Regions from separate parts of the Streptomyces sp. NPDC102402 genome, predicted to be linked through region 1. Evidence: riboswitches for the same ligand, from Rfam matches in the RefSeq annotation. Region 1 holds a riboswitch; the other holds the start of a gene.
What was found. A riboswitch is a leader RNA that binds a small molecule or an ion and turns the genes downstream of it on or off. The one in region 1 is predicted to bind cobalamin.

Region 1 (5,089 bases):
GACTGCACCGACCCTGGTCATGACCGGGTCCAAGAGCCCGGACGGCTTCCAGAGCGCCGCGCGGGCGGTCACGGAGGTGCTGCCCGACGCCGGCCATCACACGCTCCAGGGCCTCAATCACGGAGCGGTGGTCATGGCGCCCAAGAAACTCGCGCCGAAGCTCATCGGGTTCTTCCAAGGCTGAACCCGTTCTCGGTACTCCGGCTTCCGACGGCGTCCGGAACTTGATCGCCCAGGCCGGATCCCACTCCCTCGTCCACGGCATGATCCACCTGGCCCGCGGCTACGCCGAGCACGGCATGACCGCCTACGTCGACATCCAGGAGCACGGGTTCGCAGCACAGGAGTACGGCTTCAGCGCGGTGCAGCACAGCGTGAGGTCGGCACCGGCTGCTTCGGCCAGATCTCTACGGCAGTCAACCCGGCCTCCTCCACCACCGCGCTGACCGGCTCCACCCAGGAACAGCAGTTCCACCAGGGCCTGTGTGAATCGCTGCGGCCGGCCTTCCACGGTCCGTCGGATCGAACGGCGTGACCGCGGCGGTCGCTTCAGCTTGCGGACATGGCTGGCACATGACGTCGTGTGCCAGGGTTGCGGGTATGGATCGGCAGTCTGAGAGCCCGGAACTCTGGGCGTTCCTGGAGTCCCTGCACTGCGGCGACATCCTGTCCGGCACCGTCGCGGCGGTCGAACGGTTCGGGGTCTTCGTGGCCCTGGACGACGGGCCTGATCATCCCACCCTGCCCGGTGTCGGGTTCCTCGGTATCCCCGAACTGTCCTGGCGGCGCTTCGATCATCCCACCGATGTTGTTCAGGTGGGGCAGCGTGTCGCCTGCGAGTTCCTTGGGTTCGACACCTACAACGCCGAGGCCAGGCTGTCCTTGAAGGCACTGGAGCGCGACCCCTTCCAGGATTTCGCCGAACGCACGGTGGGTGGCCAGGAATTCCGCGGGACGGTTGCGAAGGTGGTTCCCATCGGCATCTTCGTCGAGCTCGAGGACGGAATCTTGGGGCTGGTCCCGTCCAGAGAGATCGACGGGCGCCCTGCGGCGGGTCCGGCAGAGGGCTTCGAGGTCGGAGATGAGATTGCCGTCGTCGTCCGGGAAGTCGATCTGCCAGGCCGCCGGGTGTTCCTCTCCAGTCCGGAGAGCGGCCGGTACGCAGGGGGCGTGCTGCCCACGTGACGGCCTCCGTGCCCGGATCGTTGAGGTGAGCATGGGGCGGGGCGATCTCACAGATGCCGAGTGGGCACGGCCGCGGCCATCTCCTCCGGTCGGCAACGGGCGTTGTGGCAGGTGGCGGGATCGGTCGCGGGTTCCACGCCTGAGGAACACCGGGTCGCTGCCGGGCCGAGAGGCTCGGCGGTGCTGTGGAGGAGGGCGGGCGGCGGACGGTGGTCTGCTGCCCGCCCCGCTTGCGCTCCCCGCCGGACGGCCCCGGTGGCTCACGTCACGTCCCGGGGATCTGGACGGCGACGTCCGAGGAGCGCTCGACCCTCTATGGTGGCCGGTGCAGCTGGTTCGCCCTGCCCGCCAGGCAGACGCGTCGCAAGAGGGAACCCGGTGGGAATCCGGGACTGCCCCGCAGCGGTGAGTGGGAACGACCGCCGTCAAGAGCACTGGATCCGGACGGATCCGGGAAGCGACGGCCAGTAGGAGTCTGCCCCGGCAGATGTGCCCGCGAGTCCGAAGACCTGCCCGTTGCCCGTACGCGACCACTCGCGTACGGATATCCCGGTGACCTCGTGGGCGGGTCGGCGTACATACCAGGCAGAACCTCACGCCGAGGGCGTGCACGTGTTCCGTCCGGTGCGTCATCCCTTCGCGTCCGTGTCCTGTCTCCGGGATCTCAAGGAGTCATCTCGCGAAGGAGATTTCCGTGACAGCGAAGCCCGCGGCCGCGGCGGCACGAGCCACCGTGTACGGCTACCCCCGCCAGGGCCCGAACCGGGAACTGAAGAAGGCCATCGAGGGCTACTGGAAGGGCCGGATCACCGCCGCCGCCCTCCAGGAGACGGCAGCCGGACTGCGCCGGTCCAACTGGCGGCAACTGGCGGATGCCGGCATCCATGAGCTCCCCACAGGAGACTTCTCCTACTACGACCACGTCCTGGACACCAGCGTCATGGTCGGCGCCGTCCCGCAGCGGCACCGCGAGGCCGTCCACGCCGACTCTCTCGACGGCTACTTCGCGATGGCGCGCGGAACCCAGGACGTCGCCCCGCTGGAGATGACCAAGTGGTTCGACACCAACTACCACTACCTCGTGCCCGAGCTCGGCCCGGACACCGTCTTCACCGCGGACTCCTCCAAGCAGGTCTCCGAGCTCAAGGAAGCCCTCACGCTCGGACACACCGCCCGGCCCGTGCTCATCGGCCCTGTCACCTACCTTCTGCTCGCCAAGCCCGCACCCGGAGCACCGGCCGACTTCGAACCGCTCACCCTTCTGGACCGCCTCCTGCCGGTGTACGAGGAGGTGCTCGCCGATGTCCGCGCCGCCGGTGCCGAGTGGGTGCAGCTCGACGAGCCCGCTCTGGTCCAGGACCGCACATCCGCCGAGCTGAACGCCGCCGCACGCACCTACCGGGACCTCGGCGCCCTCACCGACCGCCCCAAGCTGCTCGTCGCGTCCTACTTCGACCGGCTCGGCGAGGCTCTCCCTGTTCTGGCGAAGGCCCCGGTCGAGGGCCTGGCGCTGGACTTCACCGGCGCGGCCGCAGCCAACCTCCGGGACCTCGCCGCCGTCGGCGGGCTCCCGGGAAAGAGGCTCGTCGCCGGTGTCGTCAACGGACGCAACATCTGGATCAACGACTACGAGAAGTCCCTGGCCACCCTCGCCACGCTCCTCGGCCTCGCCGACCGGGTCGATGTAGCCGCGTCCTGCTCCCTGCTGCACGTCCCCCTGGACACCGCGCCGGAGAAGGACATCGACCCGCAGATCCTGCGCTGGCTCGCCTTCGCCCGGCAGAAGACCGCCGAGATCGTCACCCTGGCCAAGGGGCTGTCCCAGGGCACCGGCGCGGTGACCGCCGAGATCGCCGCCAACCGCGCCGACCTCGCCTCCCGCTCCGACTCTCCTGTCACCCGCGATCCGGCAGTACGGGCCAGGGCCTCCGCGATCACCGACACCGACGGCCGCCGCTCCCAGCCCTACGGCGAGCGGGCCGCCGCCCAGCGCGCACACCTCGGCCTCCCCCTGCTGCCGACGACCACCATCGGCTCGTTCCCGCAGACCGCCGAACTGCGCACCGCCCGCGCGGACCTGCGGACCGGACGCATCGACACCGCCGGATACGAGGACCGCATCAAGGCCGAGATCGGTGACGTCATCGCCTTCCAGGAGAAGACCGGCCTGGACGTCCTGGTCCACGGTGAACCCGAGCGCAACGACATGGTGCAGTACTTCGCGGAGCAGCTGACGGGGTACCTCGCCACGCAGCACGGCTGGGTCCAGTCCTACGGCACCCGCTACGTCCGCCCGCCGGTCCTGGCCGGCGACGTCTCCCGCCCCGAACCGATGACGGTGCGCTGGACGACGTACGCCCAGTCGCTCACCGGCCGGCCCGTCAAGGGCATGCTCACCGGCCCGGTCACCATGCTCGCCTGGTCCTTCGTCCGCGACGACCAACCTCTGGGCGACACCGCCCGCCAGGTCGCACTCGCACTGCGCGACGAAGTGAACGACCTGGAACACGCGGGCACCTCGGTCATCCAGGTCGACGAGCCCGCTCTGCGCGAGACCCTGCCCCTGCGTGCGGCCGACCACGCCGCCTACCTGGCCTGGGCGACCGAGTCGTTCCGGCTCACCACCAGCGGCGTACGGCCGGACACCCAGGTCCACACCCACATGTGCTACGCCGAGTTCGGCGACATCGTCCAGGCCATCGACGACCTGGACGCCGACGTCATCAGCCTGGAGGCCGCCCGCTCCCACATGCAGGTCGCCCGCGAGCTGGCGGCACACGGATACCCGCGCGAGGCGGGTCCCGGCGTGTACGACATCCACTCGCCGCGCGTGCCCGACGCCGAGGAGGCCGCCGCACTGCTCCGCAAGGGGCTGAAGGCCATCCCCGCCGAACGGCTCTGGGTCAACCCCGACTGCGGCCTCAAGACCCGAGGCTGGCCCGAGACCAGGGCGTCACTCGAGAACCTCGTCACCGCGGCACGCACGGTCCGAGGCGAACTGCCCGCCTGCTGACCGGAACACTCCGAAGGCCGGGGCGCCCCTCAGGCGCCCCGGCCGCAGCACAGCGAGCAGTGGAGAAGTCCCCCGACCTCGATGAGGTCGTCACAGCGCTCCTCGGCTCACCCCAGGTGCGGCGGCCCCGGCGGGAAGGCCAGGATGCCCATGAGAGGAACACCACCGGATGAGTACCGGGCTCAGGCGTCTTCTGGTCATCGGCATCGGAGCCGGTGACCCCGACCATCTGACGTTGGCCGCCGTCAAGGCCATGCGCGGAGCGGATGTCTTCTTCGTTCTGGGCAAGGGCAACGGGAAGGACTCCCTCACCCGGTTGCGACGGGACATCCTCGATGAGCACGTGACGACGCCGTATCGCGTCGTCGAGGCCGACGATCCCCGGCGTGACCGCTCCCAGGAACAGGTCGCGGGCTATGCCGACGCGGTTCACGACTGGCGTCGTCGGCGTGCCGACGTCTGCGAGGAGCTGATTCGCGAAGAACTGGCCCCGGGGCAGTGCGGTGCGTTCCTTGTATGGGGTGACCCCTCGTTGTACGACGGCACCATCGCGATCCTCGATGACATCCGGGCCCGCGAGGAGGTGGCGTTCTCCTACGAGGTGATTCCCGGGATCAGCAGCGTCTCCGCTCTGGCGGCCCGGCACCGCATCAGTCTGAACCGGGTCGGCCGGCCGGTCCACATCACTCCCGGCCGACGGCTCTCCGAGAGCCTCCCGAACGACGACGGCGACATCGTCGTCATGCTCGACGCCCACGAAAGCTTCAGGCACCTTGCCGGCAGCGGCATATGGATCTACTGGGGCGCCTATATCGGTACCCCCGACGAGATCCTGGTCTCCGGACCGCTCGACGAGGTCTCCGACCGCATCCGCCGGGTGCGCGCCGAGGC
Region 2 (5,089 bases), on a different contig from region 1:
TCACGGTCATCGGATTCATGGCCGCACGCTGGCGCAAGGCCGAGAACGAGGCGAGCCTCGACGAATGGGGCCTGGGCGGGCGGTCGTTCGGCACCTGGGTCACCTGGTTCCTGCTCGGCGGCGACCTCTACACGGCGTACACCTTCGTCGCGGTGCCCGCGGCGATCTACGCGGCGGGCGCGGCCGGCTTCTTCGCCGTCCCCTACACGATCCTCGTGTACCCGCTGATCTTCACCTTCCTGCCGCGCCTGTGGTCCGTCTCGCACAAGCACGGCTACGTCACCACCTCGGACTTCGTCCGGGGCCGCTTCGGCTCGAAGGGGCTCTCGCTGGCGGTCGCCCTCACCGGCATCCTCGCCACGATGCCGTACATCGCGCTCCAGTTGGTCGGCATCCAGGCCGTGCTGGACGTCATGGGCGTCGGCGGCGGCGAGAACACGCACTGGTTCATCAAGGACCTGCCGCTGCTGATCGCGTTCGCCGTCCTCGCCGCGTACACGTACTCCTCGGGGCTGCGCGCACCCGCGCTCATCGCGTTCGTCAAGGACGGCCTGATCTACCTGGTCATCGCGGTGGCCATCATCTACATCCCGATAAAGCTCGGCGGCTTCGACGACATCTTCGCCAAGGCGGGCGAGGCCTTCTCCGCGAAGAACGACGCCGCCGGCAAGCCCGTCGCGGGCCTCGTCCCGGGCGACATGGGCCAGTGGGGCTACGCCACGCTGGCACTCGGCTCGGCGCTGGCGCTCTTCATGTATCCCCACTCGATCACGGCGACGCTCTCCAGCCGCAGCCGTGAGGTGATCCGGCGCAACACCACGATCCTGCCGCTGTACTCGCTGATGCTCGGTCTGCTCGCCCTGCTCGGCTTCATGGCGATCGCCGCCGGGATCAAGGTCGACAACGGCCAGCTCGCGATTCCCCAGCTGTTCGAGAACATGTTCCCCGACTGGTTCGCCGGCGTGGCCTTCGCCGCGATCGGCATCGGCGCCCTCGTGCCCGCCGCGATCATGTCGATCGCCGCCGCGAACCTCTTCACCCGCAACATCTACAAGGACTTCATCAAGCCCGACGCCACCCCGGCCCAGGAGACCAAGGTCTCCAAGCTGGTCTCGCTGCTGGTGAAGGTCGGCGCGCTCGCCTTCGTCCTGACCATGGACAAGACGGTCGCGATCAACTTCCAGCTGCTGGGCGGCATCTGGATCCTCCAGACGATGCCGGCGCTGGTGGGCGGCCTGTTCACCCGGTGGTTCCACCGCTGGGCACTGATCGCGGGCTGGGCGGTCGGCATGATCTACGGCACGGTGGCCGCCTACGGCGTCGCCAGCCCGACCCAGAAGCACTTCGGCGGGTCCTCCAAGGAGATCCCGGGTATCGGCGAGATCGGCTACATCGGTCTCACCGCGTTCGTGCTGAACGTCGTCGTGGTGGTCGTGCTGACCTTCGTCCTCAACGCGGTGAAGGCCCCGGCAGGCATCGACGAGACGTCCCCGTCCGACTACACCGCGGACGTGGGCGACCCCGGCGTCCAGGAGAAGCTCCCGCCGGCCACGGTGGGCGCGCCGGGAGGTCACTGACCCACGGCGGCTCCCGAGCCCGAGGAGGCCCCGGCAGGGCGAACAGAACCCCTGCCGGGGCCTCTTCGCGCGACCGGCCCCCGACGGTCCCGGTGCCACGGCCGAATCGGGGGAGCGCCGGTCCGGCACTCTGCGGCACACTGCGCCCATGGACGTATCGATCAGACCGATCCGGGCCACGGAGCACCAGGAGCTGGGCGAGATCACCGCCCAGGCGTATCTCGGTGACGGGCTTCTCGACTTCGGCGCCGAAGATCCCTATCTGGAACAGCTCCGCGCCGTGGACCGCCGGGCGGCCGAGGCCGACGTGCTGGTCGCGGTGGGGGCCGACGGCGACGTGCTGGGCGGTGTCGCCTACGTCCCTCCCGGCAGTCCGTGGGCCGACATCGCCGGGGAGGGCGAGGCGGAGTTCCGGATGCTGGCCGTCTCACCGGCCGCCCGTGGACGGGGAGCGGGCGAGGCGCTCGTACGGGCCTGCGTCGACCGGGCGCGGGCCGCGGGAGGCCTCTCCGGGATCGTCCTGTCGACGCATCCGGCCATGCACGGCGCCCACCGGATCTACCGGCGCCTGGGCTTCGCGCGCTCCCCGGAACGGGACTGGAGCCCACTGCCCGGCCGCCCTCCACTCCTCACGTACCGTCTGGATCTCTGACCTTCGCGACACAAGATGTGGGGGCTTCTTCAATCAGCAGCCCCCACATGTATGCTCGACCTCGCTGTCGTCGCAGGGGAATCCGGTGCGAATCCGGAACTGTCCCGCAACGGTGTGATCGGTGCGCTTTTCCGCACCGCGGAGTCCGAGGACCTGTCGACAGCGCGTCCGGCTCGACCGAACCGGACGACGAGACGTCCGGGCTTCGCGGAGAGCCGGTGGACGCCGCGCACCGTGCTGCCCTCTCCGGGTGCCGTGTCCGGCTGCCCCGTATCCGCAGGCCCTGAGCCCAGCGAGGGATAGCCCCAGTGACCATCGCGCCAGCAGACCCGGTTTCAGCCGCGGAACTCGAAGGCCGCACGACCGACGCGCCCGGGACCGCACTCCTGCGGACCCTGACCGGTCTCACCGCCGATCTGCCCGACACCGACCCCGGACGGGTCGCCGCCGCCGCGCTGCGCGGCCGCAACGCGCGGTCGGACGAGGCAGAGCTGAGGTCGCTGGCCACCGAGGCCGCCGCCGGCCTGATCTCCGAGGACCCGGCCTACTCCCGGCTGGCGGCCCGGCTCCTGACTCTGGCCATCGCGGACGAGGCGGCAGGCCAGGGCGCCGTCTCCTTCTCCGCCTCGGTCGCCGTCGGACACCGCGAGGGCCTGATCGCCGACCGCACGGCCGAGTTCGTCACCCTGCACGCGGACGCGCTGGACGCCCTGGTCGACCAGGCGCTCGCCGACGGAGCGGACGACCGCTTCGGCTACTTCGGGCTGCGGACACTGCACAGCCGGTACCTGCTGCGTCACCCGCTCACCCGTGAGGTCGTCGAGACCCCGCAGCACTTCATGCTGCGTGTGGCCGCCGGGCTCGCCGAGGACACCTCCGAGCACGCCCTGGGCGAAGTCGCCGCGCTGTACGGCCTGATGAGCCGGCTCGACTACCTGCCGTCCTCCCCCACCCTGTTCAACTCCGGCACCCGGCACCCCCAGATGTCCTCCTGCTACCTGCTGGACTCGCCCAAGGACGAGCTGGACTCGATCTACGACCGCTACCACCAGGTGGCACGGCTCTCCAAGCACGCGGGCGGCATCGGTCTGTCGTACTCCCGCATCCGCGCCCGGGGTTCACTCATCCGGGGCACCAACGGGCACTCCAACGGCATCGTCCCGTTCCTGAAGACGCTGGACGCCTCGGTCGCCGCGGTCAACCAGGGCGGCCGGCGCAAGGGCGCGGCAGCCGTGTACCTGGAGACCTGGCACGCGGACATCGAGGAGTTCCTGGAGCTCCGCGACAACACCGGCGAGGACCAGCGGCGCACGCACAACCTCAACCTCGCGCACTGGATCCCGGACGAGTTCATGCGCCGCGTCGACGCGGACACCGAGTGGTCGCTGTTCTCTCCCGCCGCGGTCCCCGAGCTGGTCGACCTGTGGGGCGAGGAGTTCGACGCGGCCTACCGGGCGGCGGAGGCCAGGGGACTGGCCCGCAAGACCATGCCGGCGCGTGAGCTGTACGGCCGGATGATGCGGACGCTCGCGCAGACCGGGCAGGGCTGGATGACGTTCAAGGACGCCTCCAACCGAACGGCGAACCAGACCGCCGAGCCGGGCCGCGTGGTGCACTCCTCGAACCTGTGCACGGAGATCCTGGAGGTCACCGACGACGGCGAGACGGCCGTCTGCAACCTGGGTTCGGTCAACCTGGGCGCCTTCGTCGAAGGCGGCTCGATCGACTGGGAGCGGCTGGACGCCACCGTGCGCACCGCCGTGACCTTCCTGGACCGGGTCGTCGACATCAACTTCTACCCCACCGAGCAGGCCGGGCGCTCCAACGCCCGCTGGCGGCCGGTGGGCCTGGGCGCCATGGGCCTCCAGGACGTCTTCTTCCAGCTGCGCCTGCCCTTCGACTCCCCGGAGGCCCGCGCGCTCTCCACGAAGATCTCCGAGCGGATCATGCTCGCCGCCTACGAGGCGTCCTGCGGCCTCGCGGAGAGGTCCGGCCCGCTGCCCGCCTGGTCCGAGACCCGGGCCGCCCGTGGTGTGCTGCACCCCGACCACTACGACACCGAGCTGAACTGGCCGGAGCGCTGGGACGCCCTGCGCGCCAGGGTCGCGAAGAGCGGGATGCGCAACTCACTGCTGCTCGCCATCGCGCCGACGGCGACGATCGCCTCGATCGCCGGGGTGTACGAGTGCATCGAGCCGCAGGTCTCCAACCTCTTCAAGCGCGAGACGCTCAGCGGCGAGTTTCTCCAGGTCAACGGCTATCTCGTGGCGGAACTGAAGAGGCTCGGCGTCTGGGACGCCCGCACCCGTGAGGCACTGCGCGAGGCGAGCGGCTCCGTCCAGGGCTTCGCCTGGATCCCCGATGACGTGCGGGCGCTGTACCGCACGGCGTGGGAGATCCCGCAGCGCGGCCTGATCGACATGGCGGCGGCCCGTACGCCGTTCCTCGACCAGAGCCAGTCGCTCAACCTGTTCCTGGAGACGCCGACGATCGGCAAGCTCTCCTCGATGTACGCGTACGCCTGGAAGCAGGGGCTGAAGACGACGTACTACCTGCGTTCGCGCCCGGCGACCCGGATCGCCCGCGCGGCGTCGGGCAAGGCCGCCGCCTCCGCCCCCATTCCCGTACAGCAGGCTTCGGCGCCCGACGCGGACGCGATCGCCTGTTCCCTCGAAAACCCCGAGTCCTGCGAGGCCTGCCAGTGATGAGCTCCGACAACGCCAAGAACCTGCTCGACCCGGGCTTCGAACTGACCCTGCGCCCCATGCGCTACCCGGACTTCTACGAGCGCTACCGGGACGCGATCAAGAACACCTGGACGGTGGAGGAGGTCGATCTCCACTCCGACGTCGCCGACCTC

Region 2: linked by a shared signal. The riboswitch ahead of ACIRJR_RS09085 (ribonucleoside-diphosphate reductase subunit alpha) and the one ahead of metE (5-methyltetrahydropteroyltriglutamate--homocysteine S-methyltransferase) in region 1 are both predicted to bind cobalamin.

The regions. Positions count from the first base shown of each region.
Region 1 is NZ_JBIWKR010000009.1:244,623-249,711, reverse strand. Features, by position in the region: gene ACIRJR_RS25675 (alpha/beta fold hydrolase) at 1-184, shown strand, start outside; partial or broken gene ACIRJR_RS25670 (isocitrate lyase) at 228-475, shown strand; gene ACIRJR_RS25665 (S1 RNA-binding domain-containing protein) at 601-1,185, shown strand; cobalamin riboswitch at 1,501-1,717, shown strand; gene metE (5-methyltetrahydropteroyltriglutamate--homocysteine S-methyltransferase) at 1,880-4,198, shown strand; gene cobF (precorrin-6A synthase (deacetylating)) at 4,368-5,089, shown strand, end outside.
Region 2 is NZ_JBIWKR010000002.1:916,858-921,946, reverse strand. Features, by position in the region: gene mctP (monocarboxylate uptake permease MctP) at 1-1,577, shown strand, start outside; gene ACIRJR_RS09090 (GNAT family N-acetyltransferase) at 1,726-2,229, shown strand; cobalamin riboswitch at 2,269-2,405, shown strand; gene ACIRJR_RS09085 (ribonucleoside-diphosphate reductase subunit alpha) at 2,538-4,934, shown strand; gene ACIRJR_RS09080 (ribonucleotide-diphosphate reductase subunit beta) at 4,934-5,089, shown strand, end outside.